One region of the Pseudovibrio sp. W64 genome, then DNA from elsewhere that is predicted to be linked to it. Evidence: predicted binding sites of a transcription regulator. Region 1 holds the regulator's gene; each other region holds the start of a gene.

Region 1 (5,288 bases):
CGTATTGACAGACACACCATCCTTTCAGGGCAAACCAGAATATCTCGTCACAACTCGCGCTGAAGTCTCCCTGCCAGTTCTGCGCAAGGACTTCCTTTATGACACCTATCAGGTTCATGAAGCACGTGCATGGGGCGCTGACTGTATTCTGATCATTATGGCAGCTGTTGACGACCAACTGGCCAAAGAGTTGGAAGACGCCGCATTTGAACTGGGCATGGATGCGCTTATCGAGGTTCATGACGACGCTGAGTTGGAACGCGCACTGAAGCTCTCCTCTCCGCTTGTTGGCATCAACAATCGCAATCTAAAAACCTTCGAGACATCTCTGGAAACCAGCGAGCGGCTCGCACCACTGATCCCGCAAGATCGGATCATCGTTGGCGAGAGCGGCCTGTTCACTCCGGAAGACCTCTCCCGAATGGAAAACTCCGGCATCTCCACCTTCCTCATCGGCGAAAGTCTGATGCGTCAGGAAGATGTGGAAACCGCAACCAAAGCTTTGCTTAAACGCTAAAAATCAACTGCTTGGCAAAAGCAGACACCTGAACAAACTGTGTCCAGAGGCAAGAAAATGTCAGAACTTTCTCCAAAACTCACTCACTTAGATGACAGCGGTGCGGCTCATATGGTCGACATTTCGGAGAAAGAGGTTACCTCACGCATTGCCCGTGCAGGCGGTCAGGTAAAAATGCAGCCTGAGACTCTGAACATGATCCTTTCAGGCAACGCCAAGAAAGGCGACGTACTTGCAACAGCGCGCATCGCTGGCATCATGGCTGCAAAGCGCACACACGAGCTGATCCCTCTCTGCCATCCTCTGGCGCTTTCCAAGGTTCAGGTGGACTTCACACCCAACCCTGAGCTGCCAGGAATTGAGATCGAAGTCTTCGCAAAAGTGTCAGGCCAGACTGGCATCGAGATGGAAGCACTTACAGCCGCCTCCGTTGCCTGCCTGACAATTTACGACATGGCAAAAGCCGTTGACCGTTCTATGGAGATCGGTGAAATCCGGTTGCTGGAGAAGAAGGGCGGCAAGTCCGGTCACTATCTGGCTGAGGAGGATAACTCCCAATGAGCTTGATCAGTATTGAAGAAGCGCTGGACCGCCTCCTGAAAGATGTGAAGCCAACCAACACCGAGCAGCTTCCACTACTTGAAGCTGGAAAACGCATTCTGGCAGAAGATGTTGCCGCAACACGAACGCAGCCTCCATTTTCCGCCTCAGCGATGGATGGATATGCCGTCAAAGCTGCTGATACGGTCGATCCAGAGACTGCCTTGAAAGTTATTGGAGAAATTGCTGCCGGGCATAACTTCGATGGCACGCTGCAAGCCGGAGAAGCTCTGCGCATCTTTACAGGTGCACCTGTTCCAGCAGGCGTCGACGCAATTTTGATGCAGGAAAACGCTCGCCGTGACGGGGATAACCTGTTTTGCGAGGAAGCCGTTTCTATTGGTAAGTTCATCCGCCCAGCAGGCCTCGACTTCAAAGAAGGCCAGACCCTCCTGAAGGCGGGCGCACCACTCGGCTTCCGTGAATTGTCTCTTGCAGGCGCCATGAACCACGCAACCTTGCCAGTGCGCAAAAAGCCAGTCGTTGCGATCCTCGCAAATGGTGATGAACTCGTCGAGCCAGGTCAGATACCAGGTCCGAATCAAATCATAGCGTCCAATCAGGTCGGCATCGCAGAATTCGTCAGAAACTGTGGCGGAACGCCAATGATGCTGGGCATTGCACCAGACCAGCCTGAGGAAATCACGGCACGCGTGAAACAGGCTATTGAAGCAAAAGCCGATGTACTGGTGACACTCGGCGGTGCCTCTGTGGGCGACCACGATCTCATTCAGGACGTACTGGGCGCTGAAGGCATGGAGCTAGGCTTCTGGCGCATCGCCATGCGCCCGGGCAAGCCCCTCATGGCCGGAGCCCTTGGCCCCATGAAAGTCCTCGGCCTTCCTGGCAATCCAGTCTCCAGCCTTGTATGCGCACTCCTCTTCCTTGGCCCGCTTCTGGATAAGATGCTAGGCCGCACGGTCTCTGTGACAAATCAAGGCGTTACCAAAGCCACATTGGCAACTGATTTGCCTGCAAATGATATGCGCCAGGACTACCTGCGCGCTAGCCTGAGTACAGATGAACACGGAGATCTGATAGCAACGCCGTTTGGCAAACAGGACTCTTCCATGCTTGCCTTGCTGACAAAAGCAGATGCCCTGATCATTCGCCCACCACACGCACCAGCTGCAAAGGCAGGTGAAAAAGTGGAGCTGCTCAAGCTACGCTAAATCCAGTCATCAGGAGTGGGCAACCCCTGCCCACTCACCCACCAGAAACCAAATCCCCCAGTTCTAGCAGGGCTTAACCTCAACAAACCCATTGCAGAACACAATGAGAACAGGTAGAGTACGTTCGTGTTTTGTCCTTCCAATCGCAGAAGTTGAAGTCTTTTAGCTTCTTGGAATTACAAAACCGCGATTGGTCAGGAATGGCCGCTCACTTTCAATCAGCGCCTTAGGAGCGAACGGGGATAAAAGATGCTTACACAGAAGCAACACGAGCTTTTGATGTTCATCCATCAACGCTTGAAGGAAGCCGGTGTTCCGCCCTCCTTCGATGAGATGAAGGACGCGCTGGACCTCCGTTCCAAATCCGGCATTCACCGGCTGATCACAGCTCTGGAAGAGCGCGGCTTCATTCGCCGCTTGCCGAACAGAGCTCGTGCACTTGAAATCCTCAAACTGCCAGACTCCATTTCTCCGGGCCTGAAGCCTGCCGCCAAGGAAAAAGGCTTTGCACCTGAGGTGATTGAGGGCTCCCTGAGCAAGAAAGTAGCAACGCCGCCACCTCCACGCGCCACATCACCAGACGAAGTGCCAACGCTGGAAATCCCGGTCATGGGCCGCATTGCTGCAGGCGTCCCAATCGAAGCAATCCAGACACAAAGCCATACCATCGCAATGCCTGCTGATCTGATGGGTCGCGGCGAGCATTATGCGCTGGAAGTCAAAGGCGATTCCATGATCGATGCCGGTATCTTCGATGGAGATACCGTGTTGATCAAACGTGGTGACACGGCTGATAACGGCGAGATTGTTGTGGCGCTGATTGATGAAGAAGAAGCAACCTTGAAGCGCCTGCGCAAAAAAGGCGCCTCAGTCGCGCTGGAAGCGGCCAACCCCGCCTACGAAACTCGCATCTTCGGCCCGGGCCGCGTCCACGTGCAAGGCAAGATGATTGCGCTCTTCCGCCGCTATTAAATCATTGGTTGCCTGAGGCAATTTCGGATTCCAAGGCCTGCGCTGAGCATCATATGCCCAGCGCACTTTTTTTATTCTTTCCCCGCCCTCAGCACCAACAGAAAGCCAGATGTAAGCTGAACCGCGCTCTCCGAAAACCTTCTGGTCAATAACCAGCTCAGCCCGGCAAGCCGGAGGCGCCTGAACCTGCGTGATGACGATGGTGGCAAGATGGCAGTCAGCCTCCAAAACATCAGCCACTTTGGACTGTGCCAACAGGATCGGCGCAGAGCTTATCCTCCCTCCCTCTGCAGGCTGCTGAGGGAATATCTCAATCACACAGCCGCGATCATCACAGGACCGATCTGAAGCCCTCACCTTGTGTTGCTTGAACGAACCCGCCGAAACTCCACCAGCGCGCAACAGGCTGTCAGCAGCAAACGACATACGTGAGGACGTCAGTCGAAACGCACCATCCTGCCCATAATAAGCAATGTGCTTGCCCGCATCCGCAATCATCAGATCAGGCGCCTTGCCACCGGCAAACATCAGGACACTCACCGTAAATGCCGGAAGTGAAAGCCATTTCAGGCGCAGCGGCATCACACACAGTACGACAATCGCTAGGATCACGAGCAGATACCCTGGAGCACTGGAAACCCCGAGACTGGTCAGCCCCTCACTGAGTGAGCTCACCCAGTAAGCAGCTTTCAGCACCAGCGCCAACCCAGCCTCCATCCCTTGCAGAAAGAACGCATCCGCACCAAACGGGATCGCCAACAGACTCAATAACCCAAGGGGCATAACCACAAAAGTCACCAATGGCATAGCAAGAATATTCCCCAGAACTCCATAAGGCGCAACCTGCTCAAAATGCATCGCCGCAACTGGCCCCGTGGCAGCACCTGCAATCAACGAGGTCAACGCACAAGCTAGAATCCACTTTAAGATTACACGACTAATCCTATGAAACCATGAGGTATTCCGTCTTCGCGAACTATCTCGATTACCGAGCAACCAATCCTTCCCAAGCATATAGGCTGAGAGCAAGGCGAGCACTGCAATGAAGGACATCTGAAACCCGGGAGCCAGAACCTCCTCCGGCCTCAGGCTTAAAAGCACAAGGCAAGCCAGCGCCAGACCACGCAGACTGAAGGCCCGCCGACCAAGCAGACCCGCGCATAAAATCATCGCCGCCATCAAAAAAGCCCGCTGCGTTGCCACAGAAGCTCCTGACAAACCAAGATAAACAATCGCCGCAATCAGTGCTGCCACGCTGGCATAAACGTGAATATGTCCTTTCAGCGCAAGCGACTGGCTGAGGGATAGGATCAGGCGGGCACCAAGGAAGACCAGAGAGGTCACAAGTCCCATATGCATGCCGGAGATAGCGAGCACATGAGCAAGCCCTGCATTGCGCAAGGCATCCTTGTCAGCGGTGGCAAGATAGTCTCGCTTGCCCACCAGAAGTGCAACAGCAAACGCACTTTCCGGGCTGTTATCCAACACCCGCCGGATCCGCTGTGCTATCCCACTGCGCACACGCTCTATCCCTTGCAGAAAACTTGTGCCCTCTACCTGTGCCACAACAACCGGTTTGGAAAGCGCATAGCCGACCGCACCAATCCCACTGAAAAACGCAGTTCGGGCAAAGTCATACCCACCGGGGCGCACCGCACCTCCCGGCGGCAACAACCGAGCCTTCAGCTGCATCCTGTCCCCCATCACGGGTGCCTCTTTCATCCCCTTGATGCTAATCCGGATGCGATAAGAAAGAAGAGTTACGCCCTTCTGCGAAAGTGTTGTCACATCTGCAAAAATGACGGAGTAAGCCCCTTTGCCAGAATGCTTCACTCCAGCAACCACACCCTCCACTTTGCGTGTAACCGGGCGCTCCAGCGGGTCACCGCGCGCATACTCCACGCGCAAATCAGCAAGGAAGAACCCGGCAGTAAAGAACAAAAGCGCGGTCAGCCCAACCGTTAACCGCCCGATCTTCCAACGACGAAAAGCGAATACTCCCAATAAGATAAAAGGAGTTCCGCTTA
Region 2 (5,288 bases), on a different contig from region 1:
GTTTTATGAGAGCCCTCACAGAGTTGGAGCTTCTCTTGTCGATATGACTGAAATTCTTGGAAAGCGAAAGGCGGCTGTTGCTCGCGAGCTGACCAAGCGGTTTGAGACTTTCCAGCGTGGCTCCCTTGCAGAACTGAGTGATTTCTATTCGGGGGATCGCCCCAAGGGAGAAATTGTTATTCTTGTCTCACCACCTGAAGAGCAGGAACTGACCGAGGTTGATGCAGACGCGCTTTTGCATGAGGCATTGAAAGAAATGCCAGTGAGCGCAGCAGCCAAAAAAGTTTCCAAAGCGACCGGGGTGGATCGAAAGACGATTTATATCCGTGCGATGGAGCTTAAAAATGCAGGAACCGCAGAAGAGCCCGAGAGCGACTAAAAGCAGCCTTCTGAAGAAGCAGGCAGCTTACCGAAAAGGCCTGCAGGCGGAATTGAAAGCAGAGATGTTGCTTCGCCAGGCTGGCTGGCAGATTCTTGAAAGACGCTACAAAACCAAGCAGGGCGAGATTGATTTGATCGCCGAACAAGACCAGACGATCGTGTTTGTGGAGGTAAAAGCCAGACGGGGTGTGGATGATGGCTTATATGCAATCACGCAACGCTCTCAACGAAGGATTGCAAATGCCGCCCGAGAATGGGTTTCACACCACAACGACGTGGTTGGAAAAACCTTGCGATTTGATGCGGTTATTCTTCCCAAACACGGAGAAGCCCAGCACTTCCCTAATCTTTTTGAAGCTGAAATTTTTTAGGAAACAAATATTTTATCGCAAAAATGTAGACAAATTGCTTTCTGACCCACATATCTGCAGCTAACATCCATTTTTATTTACTTGGATTTCTATCCCAGCGTTATTTCAGGAGTGCCTCATGTCCCAAGCAGCTTCTTCTGGTGCCAAGCGGCCACTTAAAGTCGCCGTACAGATGGACCATATCTCTACCATCAACATTGCGGGCGACAGTGCTTTTGCTCTGATGCTAGAAGCGCAGGATCGTGGTTATGAACTGTATCACTACACACCAGAGCGTCTGGCGCTGTGGGGTGAAAAGGTTATGTGCCGCGTTGAGCCGGTAACCGTGCGCGACGAACCTGGCAATCACTTCAGTTTTGGTGAGCCGCAGCGCGTTGACATGTCTGAGATGGACGTCGTTCTAATGCGTCAGGATCCTCCATTTGATCTGGCTTACATCGCTGCGACCCACATTCTCGAAAAGCTTTCCGAGACAACGCTCGTTCTGAACAATCCAGTCTCTGTACGTAATGCACCAGAGAAACTGTTTGTGACCCAGTTTGCGGACCTGATGCCGCCAACGCTGATCACTCACGATCGCGAGGAGATTGATGAGTTCCGCAACATCCATAGCGACATCGTGATGAAGCCGCTGTTTGGACATGGTGGAGCTGCTGTTTTCCGCGTGACCAAGGATGACCTGAACTATGGGTCTCTTTACGACTTCTTCTCCGTCACATTCCGCGAACCTTGGGTCATTCAGAAGTTTCTGCCGAATGTGAAGCACGGTGATAAGCGCATTCTCCTGGTTGATGGTGAGTTTGCTGGTGCAGTGAACCGTGTGCCTGCAGAAGGTGACTTACGCTCCAACATGGTGCGTGGCGGTTCTCCTAAAGACAGTGACCTGACTGAGCGCGAAAGAGAGATTTGCGCGCGCCTTGGGCCGACACTGAAAGAGCAGGGGCTCATTCTCGTTGGAATCGATGTGATTGACGGAAACCTCACTGAAATCAACGTGACTGCCCCGACTGGCATTCGAGCGATCCAGAAGCTGGGCGGGCCAGATGTGGCCGGCATGGTCTGGGATGTGCTTGAGAAAAAGCTGGAAGCCTAAAAAGTAACAAAAGCCCTGTTCTTCAACAGGGCTTTTCTTTCTCATCATGAACTCCGAGAATTCAGGTAGAGTTTCTTAGGGGAGCTTTCGTATTTCTGAGTATTCAAGGCTTGTGTGTTTCTCATTCGTTCCTGCTTAATTACTACAATGATGATTAATTGTGGCCGCAGGAGTGTCAGGTGTTTGCTCGCATCTCTACCGTTTCCTTTCAGGGTGTCGACGCTGCAAATGTTGACGTGCAGGTCCAGATTAGCCCCGGATCCGTCTATTTCACTCTTGTGGGCCTGCCCGACAAGGCAATTGCAGAGAGCAAAGAGCGGGTTCGTTCAGCTCTCATTGCCTCCGGCTTGGCGCTCCCCGCCAAACGTGTGACGGTTAATCTGGCTCCGGCTGACCTGCCAAAGGAAGGATCTCATTATGACCTTCCAATTGCACTTGGCCTCTTGGTGGCGATGGGGGCACTGCCTGCGGAAGCTGTCGAAGGCTTCCTCGTACTAGGTGAGCTCTCACTGGATGGCAGCATTTCGCACGTCAACGGAGCCCTCCCAGCTGCAATCGCTGCTGTTGCAAACGAGAAAGGTTTGATCTGTCCGGCAAGTTGCGGCTCTGAAGCGGCATGGGCGGATGAGAACCTGAAGATTATGGCCGCGGGATCACTGGTTCAGCTCTACCGCGCATTGAAAGGTGATATTACTCTTTCTGCCCCAAAACCGCGCAGCTCTCCACAAGCTGCCAGTTCACTGGACCTTGCCGATATTCGAGGTCAGGAAACAGCGAAGCGGGCACTGGAGATTGCTGCAGCTGGCTCTCATAACCTGATGATGGTCGGCCCTCCAGGCTCAGGAAAAACCTTGCTCGCAAGCAGGTTACCCGCTCTATTGCCACCACTTTCAGCTCGCGAACTGCTGGAAGTATCCATGATCGCTTCCATTTCAGGAGAGTTGGAAGATGGCGCTTTGAGCAATCAACGCCCCTTCCGGGCACCACATCACTCCGCATCCATGGCTTCACTGGTTGGCGGAGGCATAAAGGCCAGACCTGGCGAAGTGTCCATGGCTCACAATGGTGTGCTTTTTTTGGATGAACTGCCAGAGTTCGATAGCTCCGTTCTGGACAGCTTGAGGCAGCCTATTGAGAACGGTGTGGCGACGATTGTTCGCGCCAATTATCGGGTGAGCTATCCATCCATAGTGCAAGTGGTTGCTGCGATGAACCCTTGTCGTTGCGGATATGCAGGAGAACCGGGACATACTTGCAGGCGAGGTGATAAATGCGCCAGTTCTTACCAGTCGCGCGTGTCCGGGCCTTTCGTGGACCGGATGGATTTGCAAATTCATGTTCCCGCGGTTTCCGCAAGAGACCTGATCAGCCCGCGCACTTCTGAGAGTTCGCAGGTGGTTGCTCAACGTGTAGGGCGCGCTCGTGCAATACAGCAAGCTCGCTATGCCTCTCTTGGGTTAGATATCACTGTCAATGCACATGCCAGTGCGCGGACCATCGAGCAAATTGTTGCATTGGATCAGGGCAGCAAGGAGTTGATTGAACAGGCCTCCATACAGTTTGGTCTTTCTGCACGTGGCTACCATCGTGTTTTGAAACTATCGCGGACAATCGCAGATATGGATGGATCTGAGTCCGTTCAGCGCATTCACCTGGCCGAGGCCCTGAGCTTCAAACGCTCTTCAGCCTATTTGGCAGCAGCATAATCTGTTATATCCTACCAATTGAATTTTACTGATTTACCGAAATAGTTCGGGTGGAGCAAAAGCTGTGTTGAAACGGAGACTGAAAACTGAGGAGAGCACCCATGTTGTTACTCAGGCTCGCGTGTCTCTGATTAAGCAAAGCGAAATCACCGAGAAATCCTCCTTTGTTCTGAAGAGCCTCTCCATTTTCGTGGGCGTTGTATGCTTGCTGATTGCGCTGCTGCTGACCGATTGGCAATTCTTGCAAGGTTTCTATGTTGTGTTGCTTGCTTTTGGGGCTGGCGTTGTCTTGTTTCGCCGGTTTCCAGCAAGTGATGTTATCGCCCAAAGTTGGAAAACGGCTCAAATCCAGAGTGAAGTGGAGCAACTTGAAGACCCATCTGAATTAGCTAGCGATACTGACTGGCAATTACGTGAAGCGGATGATCGGCACCGTTCTATTCTGGATGCGCTGGGCGCCATTGTAGTCCGTTGTGATAGCAATGGGGTGGTGCTGTCCGTCAATGATGCAGGTAAACGCAATTTTCCAGCTGGGTTTGGAGTTGAGATCGGAGGAGCTATTCATCTGCCTTATGCCGAAGACTTTACTCCTGATCTTGAGGAAGGGGCTGCTGGAACCACTGAAGATGTCGCCTTGCGTACAAAACATGGCACCCGCTGGTATTCACTCCTGCGCCTGAGCATTCGCGATGGCAGCGGTGGAGCTCCTATCATTCAGTGGATCCTGACAGATGTCACAGATAGGCGACAAGCAGAGCAAAAGCTGCGAGAAGATCGCGACCATGCAGCAAATGCCAGCGAGGCAAAATCTCGCTTCCTTGCGATGGTCAGTCACGAAATTCGCACGCCCTTAAACGGTGTCTTGGGCATGGCAGATTTGTTGGATGACACGACAACCACTGCAGAGCAGCAAAATTACATTAATGCGATCAGAACTTCAGGCTCCACACTTTTAATGCTCATCGATGAGGTTCTTGATTATTCCAAGATCGAAGCGGGAAAGCTGGAGTTGGAGACTGGTAATGTTGAGCTTGCTCCGTTAGTGGAACGCGTTGTGGAGCTGCTCTCTCCCAAAGCCCATGCAAAGGGGTTGCAGATTGGTTCATTTATCAATCCAGCCGTACCAAAAACCATCCAGAGTGACCCGGCACGGTTGCAGCAAATCCTATACAATCTGGTTGGAAACGCGATCAAATTTACAGAAGAGGGCGGCGTTTCTTTAGTCCTGCAAGTTACTACGGATACTACAGGCCACCACTTGTTGGAGTTCGCTGTTCAAGATACTGGCCCCGGCATGGATGACGTCACAGCAGCTCGCATCTTCAGGGAATTTGAACAGGGTGAATATGGGCGAGACCGCAAGTTCGATGGAGCAGGCCTGGGCTTGGCAATTTCCAAACGACTCGCGGAACTTATGGGAAGTTCGCTCACCGTTCAAAGCCAGCTGGGTTGTGGCTCCACTTTCCTTCTTGAGATGCCAGTTGATGAGATTTCAGAGGACTTTGTAAAAGAACATAATGATCGTATCGCGATCATAACCAGCAATCAGATTGAGGCCGACCTCGTCTATAAAACGCTGAGCACAAGCGGTTACAATCACACCAAGGTTCTGGCAGCAGATGAACTTGAAGGTTTGCCTCTTACGACACAATTTGACCGTTTGCTTGTTGGTGAAGAATATGTAGAACGCATTCGCAATTTCTATGGGCAGCAATCTGAGAGTGCACCGGAGATCTT
Region 3 (5,288 bases), on a different contig from region 1:
ATAGAAACACAGAGATGTAAAATTCTATAGCTTTAGAACACCTAAAATAATCGGGACCGAAAAACAACGGAATCTTTCGATCAAAGAGATGTGAAAGTCTCTGCATGATTTGAGTTGACTACACGTGTCGGGGTGCTTTTGAAAAATGGTGCTGATCGTACATAAAAAATCCGGATTGGAAGGGCCAACCCGGATTTACATTATTTCTTGGGTTAAAAGTTGCTTACGCAGTCAAACCACAAGCGATTTTAGTAGCAAGCTTTGCGTTGTTTTTAACAAGCGCAATGTTGGTTGCGAGGCTGCGGCCATTGGTGCGCTCGAAAATGTCTTGCAGCACGAATGGGGTGACTTGCTTGCCGGTGATGTTTTGCTCTTCTGCTGCCTGAATGGAGGCATCGATGAACACCTGCATTTCGTCAGATGGGATTTCATCTTCAACAGGTACCGGGTTGGTGACGAGCATGCCGCCGTGGTCGCCAAATGTTTCGCGGAACTTGATCAGTTTTGAGATGTCTGAAGCATCGTCCAGGCTGTAGGGCGCTTTGATCTTTGAATCGCGGGACCAGAAAGCAGGCACGTTTTCACAATTGAAACCAATGACCGGAACGCCGCGTGTTTCCAGAACTTCCAGTGTCTTTGGAATGTCGAGCAGGGCTTTTGCACCTGCGGAAACAACACAAACTGGAGTGCGGGACAGCTCATCCAGGTCTGCTGAGATATCGAAGCTGGTTTCTGCGCCTTTATGGACACCGCCGATGCCACCGGTTGCGAACACGCGGATGCCAGCTGCGTGTGCTGCCATCATGGTTGCAGCTACGGTTGTGGAGCCGTTTTTACCCAGCGCCATAGCGAAGGAAAGATCTGCGCGGGAGCACTTCATGACGTCTTTGGCGTTTGCCAATTCTTCCAGAGTGCTGTCTTCCAGACCCACATGCAGCTCGCCGTTCAACACAGCGATTGTCGCAGGGACTGCGCCACCGTCACGGATGATCTGTTCTACTTCGCGGGCAGTTTCAACGTTTTGCGGGTACGGCATGCCATGGGTAATGATGGTGGACTCCAACGCAACAATAGGGGCGCCATTGCTCAGAGCATCTGCAACTTCTTTTGAATGATGGATTTTAATTGAACTTCCCATGGTTTTCCCAGTCTTTCGTATGTTGTTGGTGCTTAGGCATGTTCTAATAAACGAGCTTTAAGCGATTGGGGTGAAAGCGTTTCTGGCGCAGCGCCGGTCGCTTCCACTGTAATTGATGCAGAGGCAAGACCGCTTTTTACTGCTGAAACCGGGGCTTCATTGAGGCAACTTGCATAAAGAAAGCCTGCAATGAAGGCATCACCGGCACCGGTGACATCTACGGGAACAACAGAAAATGGAGTGTGCGAGCTTGTGCTGCCTGCACAGTGAAGAGCCAGCGGCTTGTTGGAATTGCTGACCAGAACAATTGGAATGCCTGCAGTTGCCAGCTTTTGAGCTAGTTTTTCTGCTGAGAATTCTCCTGGTTCGCACTCCAAAAGAGCTGTGGCTTCATCTGTGTTGGTAAAAAGAATGTCGATTTTTGAGAGGAGGGGACGCAGTTTGGGCGCCTTCGCAATTGAGACGGTGTCTGCTGCGAGAAGGCGATGCTCCTTGGCATTGGCAAGTGAGAGAAGCGTTGCTTCTTCCAGATTGGTTTCACAGAGCCAGTTATCGCAGTCCAGCAGAGCCTGCGGGATTGGATTTGCTTCTGAGAAACTTACCTTTGCTGTGATCTCACTGTCTGAAATTGCGGAGAACAATGTGCCATCCGGATTGTGAAGCGCCAGATAGGATCCTGTTCGACCGTCTGCGACAGTGGTGATACTGGAGGTATCAATCCCGCAGTCTGTCAGACTTTTTGCGAGGTATGCTCCGTCTGCATCGTCCCCCAGACATCCATGCATTGTTGGTTGCATGCCCAGCCGGGCCATTGCGCGTGCAATGTTTGCTCCAACACCTCCAGCACGGGACATAATTTTCCCGGGTGTTGAGGTGTCCGGCTGGAATGGTCGATCTGCATGGGCAATCCTGTCCAGATGGATTGCTCCGATTACTCCGACCTTTTTAGTGGACATAACCAATTCTCCTCCCGACATCGAAAGACAGTTGATATGCAATGTGGTTGGCCAAAGCAAGCTACGAGCAAATACAGACTGTGGGTGATGTATCAAAAGTGCATTTTGCTGTTTGATTCCAGATGCGTTCCTCCAAACAGGTGTCGGGAAAAGTTATCTACATGTTGAACAATAGGAGAACACATTGAAATTAATCCATTTTTATTAGTTAGTTATCGGGTATTGCGAAGTTGGAACAAAATGAGTACAAATAACTGACTTTGAAACTACGCGTCCATCGTGGAATAAGGGATGAGAACGTATGGCACAAACTTCACTTCGCCTTGTTGAGGGCAATCAGATGGACAAGAATAAAGCACTGGATGCAGCGCTTTCCCAAATTGAACGAGCCTTTGGTAAAGGCTCCATTATGCGCATGGGCCAGGGACAGGCCGTAGAAATCCAGAGCGTCTCGACTGGTTCTCTCAGTCTTGATATCGGCCTTGGAATCGGCGGACTGCCAAAAGGGCGCATCGTTGAGATCTATGGACCTGAAAGCTCCGGTAAAACCACGCTGGCTTTGCACACAGTTGCCTGTGCGCAGCAAGGAGGCGGGATTTGCGCCTTTATTGATGCTGAACATGCGCTGGACCCGATTTATGCACGCAAGCTCGGTGTGAATATTGATGACCTGCTCATCTCTCAACCGGATGCTGGTGAACAGGCACTTGAGATCGCCGATACGCTGGTTCGCTCTGGTGCGATTGATGTGCTGGTGATCGATTCCGTTGCTGCGCTGACGCCAAAAGCTGAACTTGAAGGTGAGATGGGCGATTCGCTCCCTGGCCTACAGGCTCGTTTGATGAGCCAGGCGCTGCGCAAGCTGACCGCTTCTATTTCCAAATCCAACACTATGGTGATCTTCATCAACCAGATCCGCATGAAGATCGGTGTGATGTTTGGTTCGCCTGAGACGACAACCGGTGGTAACGCACTCAAGTTCTATGCTTCTGTGCGTTTGGATATCCGCCGTATCGGTGCGATTAAAGATCGTGACGAAATTGTTGGTAACCAGACCCGCGTGAAAGTGGTGAAGAATAAGCTGGCGCCTCCATTCAAGCAGGTTGAGTTTGACATCATCTACGGTGAAGGCATCTCCAAAATGGGGGAATTGCTGGATCTTGGTGTGAAAGGCGGCATTGTTGAGAAGTCTGGTGCGTGGTTCTCTTACAACAGCCAGCGGCTGGGGCAGGGGCGAGAGAACTCGAAAACCTTCCTGAAAGAGAATCCTGAACTGGCGGACGAGATTGAACTTGCTATCCGACAGAATGCAGGTTTGATCGCTGAAGCAATTGATGATCCGGAAAAAGCTGCGGAAAACCAATAGAGTTTAGAGGGGCTGGATTTATCCAGCCTCTTTTTTTGTAGGGTTTTATGGACAGATTTGCTGCATATGGCTAAAACGCGGCAGATACTAATTTTTTGTTGCATCGTTTTTGATGCGCATACCCTGCAATTTGGCGGCTGTGATTGTTGAAGTAGCTGCCCACTAGAAAACGAGACGGACATCAATACCTATGAGTGGCGTCAACGAAATTCGGTCGGCTTTTCTCGACTACTTTGCAAAGAACGGACACGAAGTTGTTCCTTCCAGTCCACTGGTGCCACGCAATGATCCGACATTGATGTTTACAAATGCGGGTATGGTGCCATTCAAGAACGTATTCACTGGTTTGGAAAAACGGGATTACGTGCGTGCAACATCTTCGCAAAAGTGTGTCCGCGCTGGCGGTAAGCACAACGATCTGGACAATGTTGGCTACACTGCGCGCCATCACACCTTCTTTGAAATGCTGGGCAACTTTTCCTTTGGAGATTACTTCAAGGAAAACGCTATTGAGCTGGCGTGGAATCTGATCACCAAAGAATACGGGCTGCCGGCTGACAAGCTGTTGATCACCGTTTATTCCGAGGATGAAGAAGCATTCAAGATCTGGAAGAAGTTGACTGGCTTTGCTGATGAGAAAATCATCCGCATCCCAACCTCAGATAACTTCTGGGCCATGGGTGATACAGGTCCTTGTGGCCCATGCTCCGAGATCTTCTACGATCACGGCGAACATATCTGGGGTGGCCCTCCAGGATCTCCTGAGGAAGATGGTGATCGCTTTATCGAGATTTGGAATCTCGTGTTCATGCAGTACGAGCAGCTGCCAGAAAAGCGCATTGATCTGCCTCGTCCGTCCATCGATACGGGCATGGGACTTGAGCGTTTTGCTGCGATCATGCAGGGCGTGCATAACAACTATGAGATTGACCTCTTCAAGGCGTTGATTGCGAGCTCTGAGCATCTCACTGGTGTTGAAGCTGTTGGCAAAGCGCAGGCGAGCCACCGGGTGATTGCAGATCACTTGCGGTCCATGGCCTTCCTGATTGCTGATGGTGTTCTGCCGTCCAATGAAGGCCGTGGTTACGTATTGCGCCGCATCATGCGCCGCGCGATGCGCCATGCAAACCTTTTGGGTGCACAAGAGCCGGTCATCTTCAAGATGCTGCCTACTCTGGTTCGTGAAATGGGTCAGGCGTTCCCTGAGCTGCCACGTGCTGAAAAGCTCATTGAAGAGACAGTTCAGCTGGAAGAAAAGCGTTTCATCAAAACTCTTGAGCGGGGTCTTGGCCTGCTGGAAGATGCGACCAGTTCTTTGGGCTCCGGTGATCAGCTTGATGGTGAAACAGCGTTTAAGCTTTATGACACCTTCGGCTTCCCGCTCGATCTGACACAGGATGCATTGCGCAGCCGTGAGATTGCGGTTGATACCGATGGATTCAACACCGCCATGGAACGCCAGCGTGCTGAAGCGCGTGCGGCGTGGTCAGGTTCCGGTGATGCTGCAACAGACGCCATTTGGTTCTCCATCAAGGAGAAAGCAGGCGCGACTGAGTTCCTCGGTTATGAGACTGAGAAGGCAGAAGGCGTTGTTTTGAACCTTGTGAAGGATGGCGAAGAAGTTACTTCTCTGAAGCAAGATGAAGAGGGGTCTTTGATCCTTAACCAGACACCGTTCTACGGCGAATCCGGTGGTCAGGTTGGCGACTGTGGTACTATGATTGCAGATGGTGTTTCCCTTGCTGTCACCAACACGCAGAAGAAAGCTGACGGCCTGTTCGTCCATTTTGTTCGTGTTGAGAGCGGTGAAGTTAAGGTGGACGATGCG
Region 4 (5,288 bases), on a different contig from region 1:
TGCATCTTCAGGCATAATTTCCGGGTTCGGGTTGGCAAGGCCCATCACCAGAGGGCGTTTTGCCATCTTGGCGACCATCTCCGGCTTCAGCACACCAGCTGCTGACAAGCCGATGAAGACATCAGCGCCTTCGATGATATCATCCAGCGTGCGCTTGTCGGTTTTCTGCGCGAATACGGATTTCCATTCATCCATAAGGGCTTCGCGGCCCTCATAAACAACGCCCTCAATGTCAGAGACCCAGATATTCTCGCGCTTTACACCGGAGGACACCAAGAGGTTAAGACAGGCCAGCGCTGCAGCGCCCGCGCCGGAAGCAACGACTTTAATCTCATCCAGCTTTTTGCCGGAGAGCTCCATGCCATTGCGCACCGCAGCTGACACGATGATCGCGGTACCGTGCTGATCATCATGGAAAACCGGGATATTCATTCTTTCGCGCAGGCGTTTCTCGATCTGGAAACACTCTGGCGCTTTGATGTCTTCCAGGTTGATACCGCCGAAAGTTGGCTCCAGAACGCCGACTGCATCAACGAACTTATCAACGTTGGTCTCGTCGACTTCGATGTCGAATACATCAATGCCAGCGAACTTTTTGAAGAGGACAGCCTTACCTTCCATCACCGGCTTGGATGCCAGAGGACCAATCGCGCCTAAACCCAGAACTGCGGTCCCATTGGAGATGACACCAACAAGGTTTTGACGTGCGGTATAGTCAGCCGCTTTTGACTCATCCTTATGGATTGCCAAACACGGAGCAGCCACACCCGGAGAATAGGCAAGCGCCAAATCTCGCTGGTTTCCCAATGGCTTAGTTGCCTGAATTTCCAATTTACCCGCGCGCGGATACTCATGGTAAAAGAGCGCTTGTTCATCGAGTTCGCCGGAGGTAGGGCGTTTTTTGTCCGTCATCGTCTATTCTTGCCTGACCGAGTGAATGAGCGGCTCGCCACCGGGAATCACTATGACTTCCGGTTCAGATGTCGCAGTTTTGCAAAACCTAGACCATCGCCTAGGATTTTGCAGTATCTCAATACGTCTTAAAGCGTATAAATGCGCGAATTAGAATAAGCAAAACAATTGCATTCAAAATATGCCACAAGGAATGTGTTCCAACTGGCAAAATCGAGCAAATTGGTTCGTCCAAAATCCGGAAACTCATCGAAAGTGCGAAGACCACGCCTGCGGCCAGCAGAGCGTTGGATGTTTGCCTGTTTTTGCTGCGGGTCAGGCCTGCAAAAAGCAGGATTGCGAGGAGTGCCGGAAAGTAACCTGCAGTGGATCCGAGTATCCCCTCAAACAGCCTTGGGCCAAATGCCATTGCCCCAAAGAAGAGCAGCGTTGCGCCCAGTGATATCAAGAGGTTGGCACCCATGTATCGACGCGTGGCAAGGTAGAAGTAAACCAGCATGAAGATCGCAATCGGGATGACATCAGCCAGCATAGACCAGAAGGTTGCGAAGGTGTGAAACAGGAACGACCCGATCCCAATTATGGTCAGCAGAGCGATGAGAACCAAAGCTGCGTTATCTTGTGCGTTGGTTTGCGTTGAATGCGTTTTTTTTGCGCTGCTGTGCGCGTTCAACCAGATTTGAAGGGCAATCAGCGCGGCAATGATAAAAGCAGCGTTGCTCACTGCATTGAGTGGCTCAGACCAGAATGCAGCGGAGGTGCGCTCGCAGTATTGGTTCAGGTGTTGATTCCAATCCATGAGCCCTCCAAGCTGGTACCGCGTTATCTCGCCGTATTTTGAAAGATCACTGTACCGTTCAACCAATGGACCCGGCTAGCCCTCAAAACCTTCTGGAGCTGAGCCTGCCGGTTTATTCCTGACGTGTTCGCCAGAGCTTGTTGCAGGTGGTCTTTGTGGATCAGCATGGGGAGCTGGTGGCATGACGCTTTCAGCAAGCGATGCGTGAGGGTGATAAGTTTCTGCTTGAGTTGTGCCACAGTGCCGAATTCTTCTGTGCGGCTGGGAAACACAGCAACCAGATTCTGTTCGGTTCCGACCCGCTCCGCGCGCTCTATGAAAGACGCTGCTTCTGCTTGCCAGCCTACTTGCAATATAGCGCCGGGTTGGATGAGCAAAACCCAGTTGGAACGGGTGCACCGTTGGAGCCCTTCGGCCAGAGCGAAACCAGATTTCGAGATGGTGCTGACGAAATCCGCACCGCTGGCATCTGCGACGATCTCTGTCCCATCAGATGAGCCTTCGTCGGCGATTATGACTTCTTTCAGGATGCCTTCTGCGGAAGCCGGGACCAGAGCGGACAGGGTAAGCACCAGCCGGTGCTCGCTGTTATAGGTGGGAATAAGTGCACTAATCATTCCAACAGCTTACAGTGATTTGCCTTATCTTTGAAAAGTAAAGGCTTGCAAATCCAGATATTTTGAGCAATGTTCCACTTATGTTCTCATAAGAAGATGAAAGTGCATGCCCCATGTCAACTGCACAAAATCACAGGGCCGAAACTGAGGCCGCTGATCCTTTGGGATCTTCGCTTCCGGTCAACATGACAGGTCGGGGCCGTGCGGCACATTCCAACAAGGCTGGCCGGTTTGAGGCGGAAAGCCGGGAACTGATGGATGACGGCTGGGGAACAATTGATGAACTTCCGCCAATCAAGACAGAAGTGCAGATTGAAACTGCACGGCATGTGATCACCAAGAACAGCTCTCCTGACCTGCCTTTTGATCGCTCGATCAATCCGTATCGGGGCTGTGAGCATGGCTGCATCTACTGCTTTGCGCGGCCAACCCATGCGTATATGGGCTTGTCGCCAGGGCTGGATTTTGAAAGCCGCTTGTTTGCCAAGCCCAATGCAGCACAGGTGCTGGAGCGGGAGCTGGGTGCATCCTCTTATCAACCCAAACCCATTGCGATTGGCACCAACACTGATCCCTATCAGCCGATTGAACGCACGCACAAAATCATGCGCGATGTTCTGGAGGTGCTAAATAAGACGGGCCACCCGGTGACCATTGTCACCAAGTCAGCGCTGGTCATGCGGGACATCGATATTCTCAGCGAAATGGCAGAGCGTAATCTGGCAAAGGTGGCAATTTCTGTGACCACGCTGGACCGGAAGATCGCGCGGAGCCTTGAACCGCGCGCGTCAACGCCGCCTCGCCGTTTGCAAGCGATCAAGGCACTGTCTGATGCGGGTATTCCAACCGCTGTGCTGGCAGCTCCGATCATTCCTGGACTGACGGATCATGAACTTGAGAGCATTCTTGAGGTTTGTAAGGAGCATGGTGCGACAGAGGCCAGTTACATTTTGCTGCGCCTTCCTCGCGAGGTTTCTGAACTCTTCAAGGAATGGCTTTTGCGGGAAGCTCCGGGCAGTTACAGACGCGTGCTGAGCCTTTTGCGTTCCATGCGTGATGGAAAGGACTATGATGCTCAGTGGACGCAGCGCTTCAAGGGTAAAGGTCCTTACGCTGACCAGCTGGCAAAGCGCTTTCAGCTGGCGTGTAAGAGCAAGGGTTTATCCTCGCGATCAATGAAGTTGTCCTGTGACCATTTCATCAAACCAACTTGCGGCGGTGTGCAGCTTTCATTGCTGTAGACGAGGCGTGTTTTGATGCTTGAAAGCTGCCGGGCTGCATGGCAATGAGGGGCATGTCGTATTTTGCAAACTCCCTCTTTGATATCGCCTTTCCTGATGCGCCTGACCTGCGCTTTGAGCGCTCTGTTGAGCAAGACCTGCAAGGGCGGTTTGCCGGTATTGATGAAGCCGGGCGCGGGCCATGGGCTGGCCCTGTGGTGGTTGCCGCGGCCAGCCTCGACTACGACAACCTGCCAGAGGGACTGAACGATTCCAAGAAGTTGACCGAGGCCAAGCGCGAGGAGCTCTTTGAGCAGATCCTTGAGATGGCTGATGTGAGTGTGTGCGTGCAAAGTGCGCAGACCGTTGACCGGATCAACATTCGCGAAGCAACCTTGCAGGGCATGCGCACCTGCGCCCGCTCGCTCAGCGTTCCGGTGAAACGGTTCTTCATTGATGGCAAGGATGTGCCCCATCACCTGCCGCAGGAAGGCCAAGCACTGATCAAGGGTGATGGCCGCTGCCTCGCCATCTCAGCTGCTTCTATCGTTGCCAAGGTGACCCGTGACCGCCTGATGGTGAAAATGGACAGGCATTTCCCGGAGTACGGCTTTGCCAAACACAAAGGCTACGGCACCAAACAGCATCAGCAGGCGCTGGCCGCCCACGGCGTAACCCCGCTCCACCGCTGTTCCTTCCGACCTATTCGGGAGATGATTGAGGGGTAGTTCGGTCAGCCTGAAGACAAGGGATGCTTTCTGAGTAATATTATGACATCCGACGATTTAAACCAGTTATTTACAAACAGACTCGCGCGCTGTTTCTTTTTATATTTTGCCCTATCTCTATTCCTGAGCTTTCTGTTTCATGGAGTTGCTTATTTCCATGGTGGGGACAAACTTACACATGTCGAGTTTCCACTCGCGGAACATACTGAACTGTCAGTTGATGGTGATTTTGTTGTAACCTACGTGCCCTATTGGAATCGCATACAGATTTACCATCGAGAGCATGGATTTCTTTCTGGATTCTTTTTAGGAAAGACGGCAGTCACCGGAGTATTCAGGATCTTTCCGGATACTCGTGTCATTGATTGCACGCACAAGCGCGCTTCAAGTCCGAGCTTCCAGCTGTATTCATTCAGCGGATCACTATTGAGCGAAACCCAATCGCCAAAAGTCGTCGAGAAATGCTCCGGCCACTACCTTCCAACATCCACTCAGGAAGCAGAACGCCTTGGTGTCTATTTCCAGTTTGATGGAGTTGGTTACTCTCTTCAGGCTAAAGACGGTCCGCAGTTAAAGACTTTGAATCAGAGAAACATTTTTGCAGATCTAATCGCTATGTCTCTGTTCCCTTTCACCATATTCAAAGTCTACATCTTTCTGCTTGGGGTTCAGACGATCTGGTTCTTCGTAAAAGCAACGCGACCAACCCAGCACAGAACGCGTCTCTGAGTTGGTTTCAACCTCTTAGACGGTGACAATCGTGCCTGTAGATCATCCAAAGTGCTTTTGCCAAATTTCCTGCGTTTGCAAAAGTAAACGCTGTATATCAATCATCTCCGCCGATGATCCGCTCGTGGATATTTTGATTGGTGCGCCCTTCGTGTAGAATTTATCTATCTCCGCATTTGCTAACCTAATAAAACTGCGCGTTTCTTCTGGATTGATTGGTCTTACTTCATCAGCCTCAATGCGAACAGCATTGAGAGAAGCGAGTGGTTTGGTGAGTGAAAAA

The links. The regulator LexA, encoded in region 1, represses DNA repair genes until DNA is damaged. The targets are predictions, from matches to a motif close to TGTTCNNNNTGTGTTCNG.
Region 2: the regulator LexA is predicted to act here: its motif matches at 1,961-1,978, upstream of PsW64_RS08560 (YifB family Mg chelatase-like AAA ATPase).
Region 3: the regulator LexA is predicted to act here: its motif matches at 2,326-2,343, upstream of recA (recombinase RecA).
Region 4: the regulator LexA is predicted to act here: its motif matches at 2,399-2,416, upstream of PsW64_RS01040 (PA0069 family radical SAM protein).

Annotation. Positions count from the first base shown of each region.
Region 1 is NZ_LMCI01000043.1:22,431-27,718, forward strand. It holds gene trpC (indole-3-glycerol phosphate synthase TrpC) at 1-517, shown strand, start outside; gene moaC (cyclic pyranopterin monophosphate synthase MoaC) at 575-1,078, shown strand; gene PsW64_RS24100 (molybdopterin molybdotransferase MoeA) at 1,075-2,289, shown strand; gene lexA (transcriptional repressor LexA) at 2,539-3,261, shown strand; gene PsW64_RS24110 (ComEC/Rec2 family competence protein) at 3,157-5,288, opposite strand, start outside.
Region 2 is NZ_LMCI01000014.1:126,360-131,647, forward strand. It holds gene rsmI (16S rRNA (cytidine(1402)-2'-O)-methyltransferase) at 1-379, shown strand, start outside; gene PsW64_RS08550 (YraN family protein) at 345-752, shown strand; gene gshB (glutathione synthase) at 871-1,845, shown strand; gene PsW64_RS08560 (YifB family Mg chelatase-like AAA ATPase) at 2,025-3,551, shown strand; gene PsW64_RS08565 (PAS domain-containing hybrid sensor histidine kinase/response regulator) at 3,616-5,288, shown strand, end outside.
Region 3 is NZ_LMCI01000018.1:214,969-220,256, forward strand. It holds gene PsW64_RS09770 (pseudouridine-5'-phosphate glycosidase) at 224-1,138, opposite strand; gene PsW64_RS09775 (carbohydrate kinase family protein) at 1,171-2,094, opposite strand; gene recA (recombinase RecA) at 2,396-3,460, shown strand; gene alaS (alanine--tRNA ligase) at 3,651-5,288, shown strand, end outside.
Region 4 is NZ_LMCI01000002.1:44,279-49,566, forward strand. It holds gene PsW64_RS01025 (NADP-dependent malic enzyme) at 1-912, opposite strand, end outside; gene PsW64_RS01030 (ceramidase domain-containing protein) at 1,031-1,711, opposite strand; gene PsW64_RS01035 (glycosyltransferase family 2 protein) at 1,735-2,328, opposite strand; gene PsW64_RS01040 (PA0069 family radical SAM protein) at 2,442-3,569, shown strand; gene PsW64_RS01045 (ribonuclease HII) at 3,623-4,276, shown strand; gene PsW64_RS27840 (hypothetical protein) at 4,703-5,005, shown strand; gene PsW64_RS01055 (hypothetical protein) at 5,048-5,288, opposite strand, start outside.